3 regions of the Phyllobacterium sp. SYP-B3895 genome follow, and region 3 is predicted to be linked to each of the others. Evidence: riboswitches for the same ligand, from Rfam matches in the RefSeq annotation. Region 3 holds a riboswitch; each other region holds the start of a gene.
The links. A riboswitch is a leader RNA that binds a small molecule or an ion and turns the genes downstream of it on or off. The one in region 3 is predicted to bind thiamine pyrophosphate.
Positions count from the first base shown of each region.

Region 1: it holds a riboswitch for thiamine pyrophosphate, as region 3 does, so the genes downstream of both, thiC (phosphomethylpyrimidine synthase ThiC) here and thiB (thiamine ABC transporter substrate binding subunit) in region 3, are expected to answer to the same signal.
Region 2: it holds a riboswitch for thiamine pyrophosphate, as region 3 does, so the genes downstream of both, GF108_RS01600 (ABC transporter permease) here and thiB (thiamine ABC transporter substrate binding subunit) in region 3, are expected to answer to the same signal.

Region 1 covers NZ_WJIG01000003.1:566,887-571,039, forward strand. Annotated here, with positions in the region: gene GF108_RS15295 (PhzF family phenazine biosynthesis protein) at 1-299, shown strand, start outside; tRNA gene GF108_RS15300 (tRNA-Lys) at 415-490, shown strand; gene GF108_RS15305 (RidA family protein) at 577-921, shown strand; gene rpsU (30S ribosomal protein S21) at 1,162-1,434, shown strand; gene GF108_RS15315 (NADPH-dependent FMN reductase) at 1,633-2,199, shown strand; TPP riboswitch at 2,250-2,368, shown strand; gene thiC (phosphomethylpyrimidine synthase ThiC) at 2,516-4,153, shown strand, end outside.
Region 2 covers NZ_WJIG01000001.1:319,124-323,276, forward strand. Annotated here, with positions in the region: gene thiE (thiamine phosphate synthase) at 1-221, opposite strand, end outside; partial or broken gene GF108_RS01595 (ABC transporter substrate-binding protein) at 236-1,198, opposite strand; gene GF108_RS01600 (ABC transporter permease) at 1,233-1,976, opposite strand; TPP riboswitch at 2,085-2,187, opposite strand; gene GF108_RS01605 (TadE/TadG family type IV pilus assembly protein) at 2,236-3,195, opposite strand; gene GF108_RS01610 (ABC transporter ATP-binding protein) at 3,343-4,104, opposite strand; gene GF108_RS01615 (ABC transporter ATP-binding protein) at 4,101-4,153, opposite strand, start outside.
Region 3 covers NZ_WJIG01000001.1:1,068,543-1,072,695, forward strand. Annotated here, with positions in the region: gene thiP (thiamine/thiamine pyrophosphate ABC transporter permease) at 1-717, opposite strand, end outside; gene thiB (thiamine ABC transporter substrate binding subunit) at 722-1,702, opposite strand; TPP riboswitch at 1,783-1,901, opposite strand; gene GF108_RS05135 (thiamine diphosphokinase) at 2,275-2,919, shown strand; gene GF108_RS05140 (hypothetical protein) at 3,006-3,290, shown strand; gene GF108_RS05145 (glycine zipper 2TM domain-containing protein) at 3,636-3,968, shown strand; gene GF108_RS05150 (ABC-F family ATP-binding cassette domain-containing protein) at 4,101-4,153, shown strand, end outside.

The DNA.
Region 1 (4,153 bases), on a different contig from region 3:
ACTGCTATTGCCGCGAAACTATCCTGCACGACAGCCATTTCCATTCGCGCATGTTCGTCAGCGATGACGGCACCTACGAGGATCCCGCGACAGGCTCGGCGACGGCGGCCTTTGCCGGCGCCATCCACGCCTTCGACAGGCCGCTTGACGGAGTGCTGCGGCTCTCGATCGAACAGGGCCACGAGATGGGCAGGCCGTCGCGCCTGCAACTGGAGCTGGATATTGCCGAGGAGAAGCTCCTTAGCGCGCGTATTGGCGGTTCGGCGGTCAAGATCGCGGAGGGCCGTCTTTTTGCTTGATATGCTGCCTTGCGCTGTTCCTGTGCGCGGCCGTCATAAAGTTTTCAAGAAGGGCTGGACAGGCAGGAAATGCCCCGTTATAGAGCCCTCACTTTCGGTCGTCACAGCGGCTGACGGGCACATAGCTCAGTTGGTAGAGCAGCTGACTCTTAATCAGCGGGTCGTAGGTTCGATCCCTACTGTGCCCACCATTCTTTCGAAAAAAGGGCCGCATGGCCCTTTTTTCATGTACGCGAGGCAGGCTCAACCTGCCGGCAAACGCTAGAGGAGACTTCCCATGAGCATCCGTCGTATTGAAGTTGGTCCACGCATGAGCCAGGCCGTTATCCATGGCAACACGGTATATCTTGCCGGCCAGGTCGGTGGCCCGGGCAAGAGCGTTACCGAGCAGACCAAGGATGTGCTTGCGGCCGTCGATCGCCTGCTCAAGGAGGCCGGCACCGACAAGTCGAAGCTGCTCCAGGCCATTATCTGGCTCGACGACATGAAGGACTTCAGCGAGATGAACGCCGTATGGGATAGCTGGGTCGATCCGGCCAATACGCCCGCGCGCGCGACCGGCGAAGCCAAGCTCGCAACGCCCGAATACAAGGTCGAGATCATCATCACCGCCGCTCTCTGATTCGCTTTGGCGCACCTCAATGTGCGCCATTCTTGAAGCGGTTGTCACCATCCTGCCGCAAAAGGCGGTTTCTTTGCAGCAAAGCCCGAGTAAATTGCTCGGGCAGGCTGGATTTTTGGCGCGGAAATGCATAAAGTCCGCGCTTCTCCGGATTGCCACAGGGGCAATTCTTCAAACGCTTGTCTGATTGTAGCCAATTGCTATTGCGCAAGACGAGGCAAGCATGGGTAAGGAAAACGATTGCAAGTACTCGTTCGAGACAACAATGTTGAACAGGCCCTCCGGGTCCTGAAGAAAAAGATGCAGCGGGAGGGACTCTTCCGCGAAATGAAGGCGCGCCAGGCATTCGAAAAGCCGTCCGAGCGCCGTGTCCGTGAAAAAGCTGAAGCCGTCAGCCGCGCCCGCAAGGCAGCGCGCAAGCAGGCACAGCGCGAAGGCCTCCTGCCAGGGCCGAAGAAGAAGGAACGCCCGCCGCGTCCGAATGGCAATAGCGGTGGCGATTTCAACCGATAGTCGGTGACCGGCCCGTCCGGTCATTTTTTAAAGCGAGAAAACCCGCACGGCCTTGCCGGGGCGGGTTTCGTTTTTTCCTGGCCCTGTATGGTCGGCAGGGATCATCACTTGGGCGGTTTCCAGAAAGTGCCTCCTTGCGCGGCCCCACAGCCTGCCTATTCATGCGGGCATTCAGTCATGCATCATGGAGACAAGCATATGGCGCTCAAGCTCAACATTATCATTGCCAGCACACGCCCCGGTCGTGGCGGCCCGGCAGTCGCAAAGTGGTTTCATGAATTTGCCAGCTTGGATGCCCGGTTCGAAACCGCGCTGATCGACCTTGCCGAGATCAATCTGCCTCTCCTTGATGAACCGCATCATCCCCGCATGCAGAAATATGAAAAGGCTCATACCAAGCGTTGGAGCAGCCTCGTCGATGCGGCAGACGCAACCGTGTTCGTCACGCCGGAATATGATTATTTTGCTCCGCCATCGCTCATCAACGCTTTGATTTACCTGTCCAAGGAGTGGAATTACAAACCGGCCGGATTTGTCAGCTATGGCGGCGTATCCGGCGGCTTGCGTTCGGTCGAGTCGGTAAAAGGGCTGGTTGCGGGCTTGCGCATGATGCCGATTCCCGATGGCGTTGCCGTGCATTCGTATCAGCAGTTCATCGATGATGAAGGCGTCTTCCAGCCTACCGAATCGATGACGGGCAGCGCGGCGACAATGCTGGCGGAGCTTGCCAAGTGGGCAGAGGCCCTGAAGCCGCTGCGCGCTTGATCTGACGTATTGACCCGCTTGACAACAGCGTTGCAGGCGGGTCTCTTAGAGACATTCACCAGGGGGGTCCCGACAAGGGGCTGAGATACTGCTGGCCATCGGCAAGCGCAGTGACCCGTTGAACCTGATCCAGTTCATACTGGCGTAGGGACGGTGCAAAAGTCTGCGCGGGCCAGGGATCTCCTGTTGTAGTTCGCACAAGCCTTTCATCCTTCCGGCACAGAACTGGGTTTCGCGCCTGCATGGCCATAATGGCATGCGGGCAATTTGAACTGGCGGGCGTTTTTGAGCGTTCGCGGAGCAAAGGAACCTGATGATGACCGCAATTACTCCAATCGTTTCGACCGGCGCACTCCCGGCATCGACGAAGGTCTACAAGACCGGGCGCATATATGCGGATTTGCGCGTACCGATGCGCGAAGTTGCCGTGCATCCAACGGCGGGCGAGCCCAATATCACCGTCTATGATGCGTCCGGCCCCTATAGCGATCCGCTCGTGACGATCGATATTGCGCAGGGCCTGCCACGCATGCGGGAGGCCTGGCTTGAGGCGAGGGGCGACACGATTGTTTATGACGGCCGCCACGTTCTCCCCGCCGATAATGGCTTTGCGACCGGCGAACGCCTGACGCCGGCTTTCTCCGGCCTCAGCAGGCCACGCCGATCCAGGGACGGCCGTGCGGTTACCCAACTCGCCTATGCGCGGGCAGGGATCGTTACGCCGGAGATGGAGTTTGTCGCGATTCGCGAAAACCTTGGGCGCGAGGCGGCGAGGAACGCGTTGGTGCGCGACGGCCAATCCTTCGGAGCAGCGATACCGGACTATGTGACGCCCGAATTCGTGCGCGACGAGATCGCGCGAGGCAGGGCGATCATCCCGGCCAATATCAACCACCCGGAACTCGAGCCGATGATCATCGGCCGCAATTTCCTCGTCAAGATCAATGCCAATATCGGCAATTCCGCCGTCACCTCTTCGATGGCCGAGGAGGTCGAGAAAATGGTCTGGGCGACGCGCTGGGGCGCGGATACGGTCATGGACCTTTCGACCGGGCGCAATATTCACAATATTCGCGAGTGGATCATCCGCAACGCGCCAGTGCCGATCGGCACGGTGCCGCTCTATCAGGCGCTGGAAAAGGTGGGCGGTATCGCTGAGGATCTGAGCTGGGAGATTTTTCGCGACACGCTGATCGAACAGGCGGAACAGGGCGTCGACTATTTCACCATCCATGCCGGGGTGCGGCTTCATTACATCCCGCTCACCGTCAACCGGGTGACCGGCATTGTCTCGCGCGGCGGTTCGATCATGGCGAAGTGGTGCCTGCATCACCACAGGGAAAGCTTCCTTTACGAGCATTTCGCGGAAATCTGCGATATTTGCCGCGCCTATGATGTCTCCTTCTCCCTGGGCGACGGGCTGCGGCCTGGGTCGATCGCCGATGCCAACGATGCGGCGCAATTTGCCGAACTCGAGACGCTCGGCGAACTTACCCGGATCGCCTGGGCCAAGGATTGTCAGGTGATGATCGAAGGGCCCGGCCACGTGCCGATGCACAAGATCAAGGAGAACATGGACAAGCAGCTCGCGGTTTGCGGCGAGGCTCCATTCTATACGCTAGGACCGCTGACGACAGATATCGCACCCGGCTACGATCACATCACCTCGGGCATCGGCGCGGCAATGATCGGCTGGTTCGGCACAGCAATGCTCTGCTACGTCACGCCCAAGGAGCATCTCGGCCTGCCCAATCGGGACGATGTCAAGGTCGGCGTCATCACCTACAAGATCGCCGCCCATGCGGCCGACCTTGCCAAGGGCCATCCGGCGGCGAAACTGCGCGACGACGCGCTGTCGCGGGCGCGTTTCGAGTTCCGCTGGGAAGACCAGTTCAACCTGTCGCTCGATCCGGAAACCGCGCGCCTCTACCACGATGAGACCCTTCCGAAAGAA
Region 2 (4,153 bases), 750 kb from region 3:
ATCCGGTCGTTGACGACGAAAGGAACGCCGCTGCCAAGCAGCGCTGCCCGGATCGTATGCGCACGTTCCACCATCTTTCGGGTTGGCGAATTCTTGTCGCGATACTGGATGATCGTCGCGCCGCCACGCGCCGCAGCAAGCGCCAGAGCACCGAGGTCTTGCTCGCCGCCGATGGCGTCGACATCGACAATGGCATTCAGCCGGAAATCTACTGTTGACATGATCTTCTCTTTCATTAGAGCGACGGAGGTTGGGAGAGTTCGACGGCGAGGTCGCCGACGGCGGGGATCGATTTGATCAGCCCTGCTTCGTGCAGGAAGACACCGAGGCGTTCGTAGCGGCCGCGATCGAGAGCCGCCGGCCGTTTGGCGAAGCGTGGCAGCGTGTCCGTCCACGCCTGCCTGTTCAGCGGATTGTCGAGATCCGGATAGGCCTTGATGAAAATCTGCCAGCTCTCGTCCGGGTGATTGGTCAGATAGATCGCCCCCTTTTCGACAGCGCCGAGAAAGCGCGGCAGGCGATTGTCGGTGACGAGATCCCGGTGCGTGACGAAGATGAGTTCGTCATAGACCGGTACGCCGTGCTCCTCGGGGAAGAAGGCGCGGCCGCCATGACCCTCCTGGCCATCTGGGTCAGTTCGAAGTTGCGGTAGGCTCCGACCGTCGCATCGACCTGCCCGGCGATCAGCGAGGCCGAAAGGGCGAAATTGACGTTGATCAGTTCTACATCCTTGATGGACATGGCCTTCGGACTTGAGCATGGCGCCGAGCATCGCATCCTCGAACCCGGAGACCGAGAAGCCGACTTTCTTGCCCTTCAAATCCTTGAGGCTTTTGATGGGACCATCCGCCAGCGTCATCACCGTGTTGAGTGGCGTTTCCACCAGCGTCCCGAAGCGCACCAGCGGCAGGCCGGCGTCATGGTCGAGATAGAGATTGGGCTGGTAGTGAATGGCGACGTCGGCCTGCTTTGCCGCAACGAGTCGTGGCGGTGCGGCCGGGTCTGCTGGCGGCATCAGATTCACATCAAGGCCGGCATCGGCAAAGAATCCCTTCTCGCGCGCGATGACAAGAGGGGCGTGGTCGGGATTGACGAACCATTCGAGCAGAACCGTCAACTTGTCGGCGGCACTGGCAGGCGCGGTTGCGGCGCAGAGTGCAAGGCATATGGCGAGGATCGATAAGCGTGTGCGGAACATCAGTCGTCCTTTGTTGCATCGATGAGGGAGATGGTCATGTTTCTGGCGCCCAAGGGGTAAGGCGGCGGGTCAGGGCGTCGACGAGAAAGCGCAGGATCACGGTGAGGGCGGCGAGGATCATCAGTGCCGCGAACATGGTTTCGGTCTGCATGCGGGCATTGGCTTGCAGCATGACAAAGCCGAGCCCGCGCGACGAGCCGACCCATTCGCCAATCACGGCGCCGATCGGGGCAAAGACGGCGGCGACGCGCAGGCCCGATCCGAGCGAGGGCAAGGCACTCGGAACCCGAACGAGAAGCAAGGTCGCGAGCGGCGTCGCCTGCGTGAGCGAAGCCGCATCCAGCAGGTCGCGGTTGGTGCGCTGCAGGCCATCAGCGAAGGCAGATGCGACGGGAAAGAAGATGATGAGGCTTGCCATCACCACCTTGGAGGCAAGTCCAAAGCCGAACCATAGGACAAGCAGCGGCGCGATGGCAAACACCGGAAGTGCCTGCAAGACAAGGAGAAGCGGCCAGACGACATGGCGAAAGGCGGGAATGGCGGCGACAAGCAGCGCGATGACAATGCCGGCGAGCGCGCCGAAGGCCAGTCCAAGCAAGATCTCGATGAGCGTGATCGATGCGTTGACGCCAAGATATTGCCGCTGTTCGACCAGCGCCGACACCACCGCAGTTGGCCCGGGCAGAATGAAGCGCGGGGGCTGGAACAGCCAGACGGCCACCTGCCAGCAAGCAGCGACGGCGGCAAGCGCCGCGACCATGCGGAAAACAAGGCGCATGGTTGGCAGCTACCGCCGCAGTTCAAATGTCAGGATGTATGGCACGCTCTGGACTCCATTGCTTTTGGAGATCCGGTCATGCGCGAAGGTGAAGCTGAAAAGGCGCGAACTATGCTCAATTCCCGTTCCTACGCCGGCATGACCCGGATCAGGTTCAAGGGTCCAGCTCGACGCTATCTCAGCACTGTACAGTGCCCCCCTCGGAATGAAGCGATGATGGAGCGGCGCGAGATCAAAGTCAATCGCGCCGCGTCAGGTCCTAGTGGGTCAGGCGGACATTCTCGCCGTCGACCGATTTACAGGCGGCCGTGATCTTGTAGTAGAAGTCCTGGTTGGCCCAGCCGCCGCCGTCTTCCCACGCATGGCTGTGGGGCGTGTTGTCACAATTCATCAGGTCGTCGAGCGGCGGCTTGGATCCCACCGGCAGTTGGACGCCATCGACGAACAAATGGTTGACCGTGTTCGGATCGTCGGTTTTCAGCGTGGAATTGTATTTCGAATAGCCCGACTCATTTGTGGCAATGCAGTCGACGTATCGCGATTTTCCGGCGTTCTTGTCCTTGTAGCCGACATCGCAACCGTCATTTTTGATTTCCATCTTGAGGTACAGCTTGGTGTAGTCACCGAGATCGAATGTGATCGGAACATTGATATCCGGGTCTGTTTTACCGCCGCCGTTACCGTTGTAGAGGTTATGGTCGGTCGCGGTGTACTTGATGGTGCCGACGACAACGTCCTTGCCATTGCGCACGACGATGATCGAAACTTTCTTGAACCAGTAGCCCGTAACCTTGTCGATCGTGATCTTGGCCGTCGTCGGCTTCAACGGCGCCAGCGCCGTGGCATTGACGTTGATCGGCATGTTGTCCTTGTTGAGAACATGCATGAACAGGGTGCTGGTCTGGCCGCCAAGCGTGATGGAAACCTTTTGATTTTCCGTGCTGAAGTTCAAATTGATGTCTTCAGCGCGCAGGCCGAGATTTGCCTGGAGGAAGGCGCGTGCCCTCGCCTCGGCGGCCGCTTTGTTGGATCCGGTGAAAACCGAGGCTGCCGCAAGCGCCGCGGCGTCGGCCGCATTCTGCAGCCGCGAACGGTCATTGCTGGCGCGGCTGTAATCCACGGCAAGCCCTGCAAACCCCAGGAGCGGCACAAGCAGCAAACCGAATGTGATCGCGGTTGCGCCGCGGCGGTCTTTTATGAATTGACGTAGATAGTTCATGGCCCCACTCCAGTCGATGAGCGCAACCATCAGTTGTCCGGCGTAAATGACGGCTTATGAAATTCGTTCAGATTTTCACGATCTGCCCTGGAACGGGCGTCGGTGAAGAAATGCGTCTGCAAATGGTAAATGTTCGATGAAGCTGCATTAGGCGTTTTGAACGACAGGGCGGACAAAACCCTGGCTCGCAACAAGGAGGTTGCGCGTGTAGTCCTGCGTTACATGGCGCCGGGCAAGTTCCGACGCGGTGAGCCGTTCGACCTCAGCGCCATGTTGCATTACCATGAGCCGATCGCACATGTGCGTTACGACTGCGAGATCATGGCTGACCATGACGAATGTCAGCTTGCGGTCGCGGCGGATCTGTTCGAGAAGATTCAGCACCTCCGCCTGCACCGATGCGTCGAGCGCAGAGGTTGGCTCGTCCAGCAACAGGATCGATGGTTCGAGAATCAGGGCGCGGGCGATGGCGACACGCTGGCGCTGGCCGCCTGACAGCTGGTGCGAGTAGCGGAAGCGAAAACTGGAACCGAGCCCGACCTCGTCAAGCGCCCGCAAGATGCGCCGCTCGATATCGCCGAACCCATGCACGGCGAGCGGCTCAAGGAGCAATCGGTCCACGGTCTGGCGCGGATGCAGCGAACCGTAAGGATCCTGGAACACCATTTGCACTTCGCGGTAAAAGGCCTTTGTGCGCGATGCGCCGAGCAAATTGCCATTGACCTCGATCGTCCCCGCGGTCACGGGTGCCAGACCCGCCACGGCGCGCAGCAGCGTCGATTTGCCCGAACCGGATTCGCCGACGAGACCGAAGGACTCGCCGGGCACCACCTCGAGGCTGACGCCGCGTAGCGCGCGAAAGCGATTGAACGTCACTTCGAGATTGTCGATCTTCAGCGCCGGCGTCATGCTGCCCACTCCGGTTTGCGGTCGAGCGTCGGCAGTGGATGCCGGTCAG
Region 3 (4,153 bases):
CGCGATATCGAAGTCGAAGTGGAGCGCCTGGTAAATCGCCACCTCCAGGGTTGTCGCGCGCGGCCCGCCGCCAAGCGTCAGCACGATGGTGAAGGACGTAATGCACAGCATGAAGATCAGCCCGGCAATGCCGGCAAGATTGCGCCGTATTACCGGCCACTCGATCAGGCGAAACTGCGCCCATGCGCGCATGCCGAGCTGCGCGGAGAGCTTCCAGTAATCTTCCGGAATTGAATCGAGGCTGGCTAGAATGAACCGTGTTGCCAGCGGCAGGTTGAAGAACACGTGGGCGATCAGAATGCCAGTGAGGCCGTAGATGTTTGGTATAGTTTCAGAGCCGGACTGCGCGAGCAGCGCAGCGAGAAGGCCGTTGCGTCCGTAAATGCTGGTGATGCCGAGCACAGCGACCAGCGCAGGCAGGGCTAGGGGCAGGGCGAAAAGGCGCAAGATCATCGGTCGCCCCGGAAAATCAGGATTGGCATGGAGGGCTCGGGCCAGCGGGATGGCAAAGGCGATCGAGAGCAGCATCGAGAGGACGGCCTGCAGCAGGGTGAAGCGGGCAACCCTCCACAAATAGCTGTCGAATGCAGCAAAGCCTTCGGTGTTGCCACGCAATGCCTCGCCCAGGAGACCAAGCAAGGCTCCGCCCGCAAGCAAGGCGAGAAAGGCCAGGGCGAATGCCCCGGCCCAAGATTTGAGGGAGGTGTTGGGCTTCAATGCGTTACAGGCTCATCGACGCCAGCCACTCGTCGATCCAGGCCTTGCGGTTTTTGGCGACTTCCTCCGGCGAGAACATCAGGGTCGTTACGGGCTTCACCAGCCTGTCGAAGGCCGGATTCAGCGGCGCGCTGGTCTTTGCCGCCGGGAACATCCAGTTGTTTTCCGGGATGGCGTCCTGGAAGGCGGGCGAGGTCATGAAGGCAAGAAATTCCTTGGCCAGCGGGTTCTTCGCACCCGTCGTGGTCTGGCCCGCGACTTCAACCTGCAGATAGTGGCCTTCAGCGAACGACGCCGCCTTGTAGCGCTCGGTCTTCTCGGCGATCTCATGATAGGCAGGAGATGTCGTATAGGAGAGGACAAGCGGCGCTTCACCCTTGGTAAAGAGGCCGTATGCTTCCGACCAGCCGGGCGTAACGGTCAAGACGCGGTTCTTGAGCTTGGCCCAAGCTTCCCCCGCGTTGTCGCCATAGACCGATTTTACCCACAGGAGCAGTCCGAGGCCCGGCGTCGAAGTACGCGGGTCCTCGATGACGATCTTCTGTTTCGGATCGCCTTCGACGAGGTCCTTGAGGCTCGCCGGAGGGGTCGTCAGCTTCTCCGTGTCATAAATGACGGCAAAGTAGCCATAGTCGAAGGGCACGAAAATATCGTCCTTGTAGCCACCCGGAATTGCTACGGCATTCGTATCGATGCCGTGCGGTGCGAAGAGGCCGGTCGCTGCCGCTTCATAGGTGAGGTTCGTATCAAGACCGAGAACAATGTCCGCCTTCGTTGCGGCGCCTTCGAGCTTCAACCGGTTGAGAAGGGCAACGCCGTCGGTCACGGCAACGAAGTCGACAGTGCAACCGCACTGTTTTTCGAAAGCCTCCTTTACCTTGGGTCCGGGGCCCCACTCGGCGGTGAAACTTTCATAAGTATAGACGGTAAGCTTGCCTTCGGCATTGGCACCCGCCGGGAAAGCGAGTGCCAGCCCACTGATCATGAGCGCAAATTTCAATAATGTTATTAGCGGCCGCATCGGCGCCTCCTTAGCTTGGTGTTCAAAAGGATTGGTGCGCCGGCTGTGATGCCGCGTCTAATCCCTCCGCCGGTACAAACCGGATCAGGTTCCGCGGGTTGGCAGGTGTTTCACCTTGTGCCTCTCAGCCTGTCATTTCTGGCAGGCACCCCGTTAGAGCGTTGCAAAGATTAAAGAAAAACATTGGTCGGCGCAAGCCGATTGCCCGTCTTGCGTGTGGTTGCGATCGCAATGCCGGCGGCCGGTTAATCCGCGCTGATTAACCCGGATTTGTGTGAAGCCATGCGCCCGCGAATCTGCTAGATTTCCCTTCAGAACAATAAGAAGACTAAGGGGGCAGAAATGTTCGAACTCACGGATGGGGCCATGCTGGTGGTCATCGCCATCGCCACGGCAATCGGGGCCTACATATTCTACGGTATCTCGCTGGTGCAGCTTACAGGGTTTTAGCGTTCGCACGCGTGCCTTTGCCCGGCAGCTTCATGTCACGCTGAACGACGCTATGCGGCGAGGGTGCCGCATGCTATGGCCGCGTCATGAGCAAGTTTGTCATTCTTCTCGGCGGAACCGTCAACGCCAATGATCGCCTCAGGGACCTCGTCGCCGGTGCCCGCGTCCTCGCGGCCGATGGCGGCATAGCCCATGCCGAAGCCCTCGGTCTCGAACCCGAGCTTTGGCTCGGCGATTTCGATTCGACGTCGCCTGAATTGGACCGGCGTTATGCGCATGTTCCCCGCTCGGTTTTCCCGGCTGCAAAGGATATGACGGACGGCGAGCTGGCGCTCAACGAGGCCTATCGGCTCGGCGCAACCGAGGTCATTCTGTGCGGGGCGTTCGGCGGTTCGCGCACAGATCACACGCTCCTGCATCTCACCATGGCGACGGCCCATGCGGCCGAGGGCCGCAGGATAATCCTCTCCAGCGGTGATGAAGAAGCGCATCCGCTGGTTGCAGGTTCCTACAGGTTCGATTTCCCCGAAGATACGCTCTTCAGCATTGTTGCATTTTCGCCATTGCACGGGCTTTTTATCGAAGGCGCGCGCTGGCCGCTGCAAAATATGGAACTTTCTTTCGGTTCATCGCTTACTGTCTCGAATTCGGTACGCGGAACTCTCCGGGTATCGCTCGATTCAGGTAAGGCAATCCTGATTGCTGCCTTGCAACCGGCGTCCGGCTTGTAAAAAAAAGCACTAGATGCAATTGTTGCAGGACAGCATTGGGGACGCAAGCTGTTGAAATTTGGTTCTAACAACGGGAGAGGTCTTCCATGTTGAAAAGTTTGTCCACGATTGCAGTCGCCGGACTCCTGGCGTTTTCGGCCGCCGGGTGCACCACGTCTGATCAGCGCGTCGCCGGCTATGGCGTCGGCGGTGCGGCATTGGGTGCATTGGCTGGTGGTGCAATCAACGGTGGCAAGGGCGCCCTTGCAGGTGCCGCAATCGGCGGTGCCGGCGGTGCTTTGGTTGGCGCTGCCACCAATAACAACAATAGCAATCGTTATTGCACATACGAGAATCGTTATGGCCAGCGTTATCAGGCTCCGTGCCGGTAATCGGTTAGTTCTTGCATAAGAGCAGGCCGGGATTTTCCCGGCCTGTTTTTATTTTGGGCCAGGGTGGAATAGCGCAGCAACGCTACTGATCGTAGGTGAGCCTGGTAGTCGACAGACCTTCCACCGCAGTCATACAACCCATGCCATCATCCTCGGGCTTGACCCAAGGACCCACTATTACGTGGCCAGCGATCAAGGCTAAAGTCGATCCTCGGGGCAGGAGCCCAAGGACGTCGACGGAGGGGCTCCGCCATAATTTGTTGGTAAGCGCGACGGAAAACTTTCTTCTGCCTTATTGGCACAGCAGGGTCCGCCGCATCTGTTTTGGACATGAAAGGATTTGTCATGAAGTTACGTCTGACCGCGATTGCGGTATCCGCGCTGCTGGCCGTCTCTGTTGCCGGTTGCGCAACGAGCGAGCAAAACGTACGTGGAGGGACGGGCGCCCTGATTGGCGGTGGCCTGGGCGCGATTGCCGGCCAGGCGCTGGGGCATGACACGAAGAGCACGGTGGTTGGCGCAGCAGGCGGTGCCTTGCTCGGTGCCGCAATCGGTACCGTGACGACGCCGCAAGGCCAGACGCAGAACCTCTGCCGCTACCAGCGGCGTGACGGCTCGATCTATACCGCGCCTTGCGAAGGCAATGGCGGCGGCGCCTATGGCGGCAGCGGATACTGATTTTCAACGCACAGTCCAACGACAGGCCGGAAAATTCCGGCCTGTTTTATTTGACAGAGGCACGTTTCTCGCCGAAAAGGCCATGCGCCCGGCCACTCCCGGTCTGCCTGTACCGCTGGATTTGATTTCTTCATGGCCCCACCACTGCTTCGTCTCGACCAGATTGCGCTGACATTCGGCGGCAC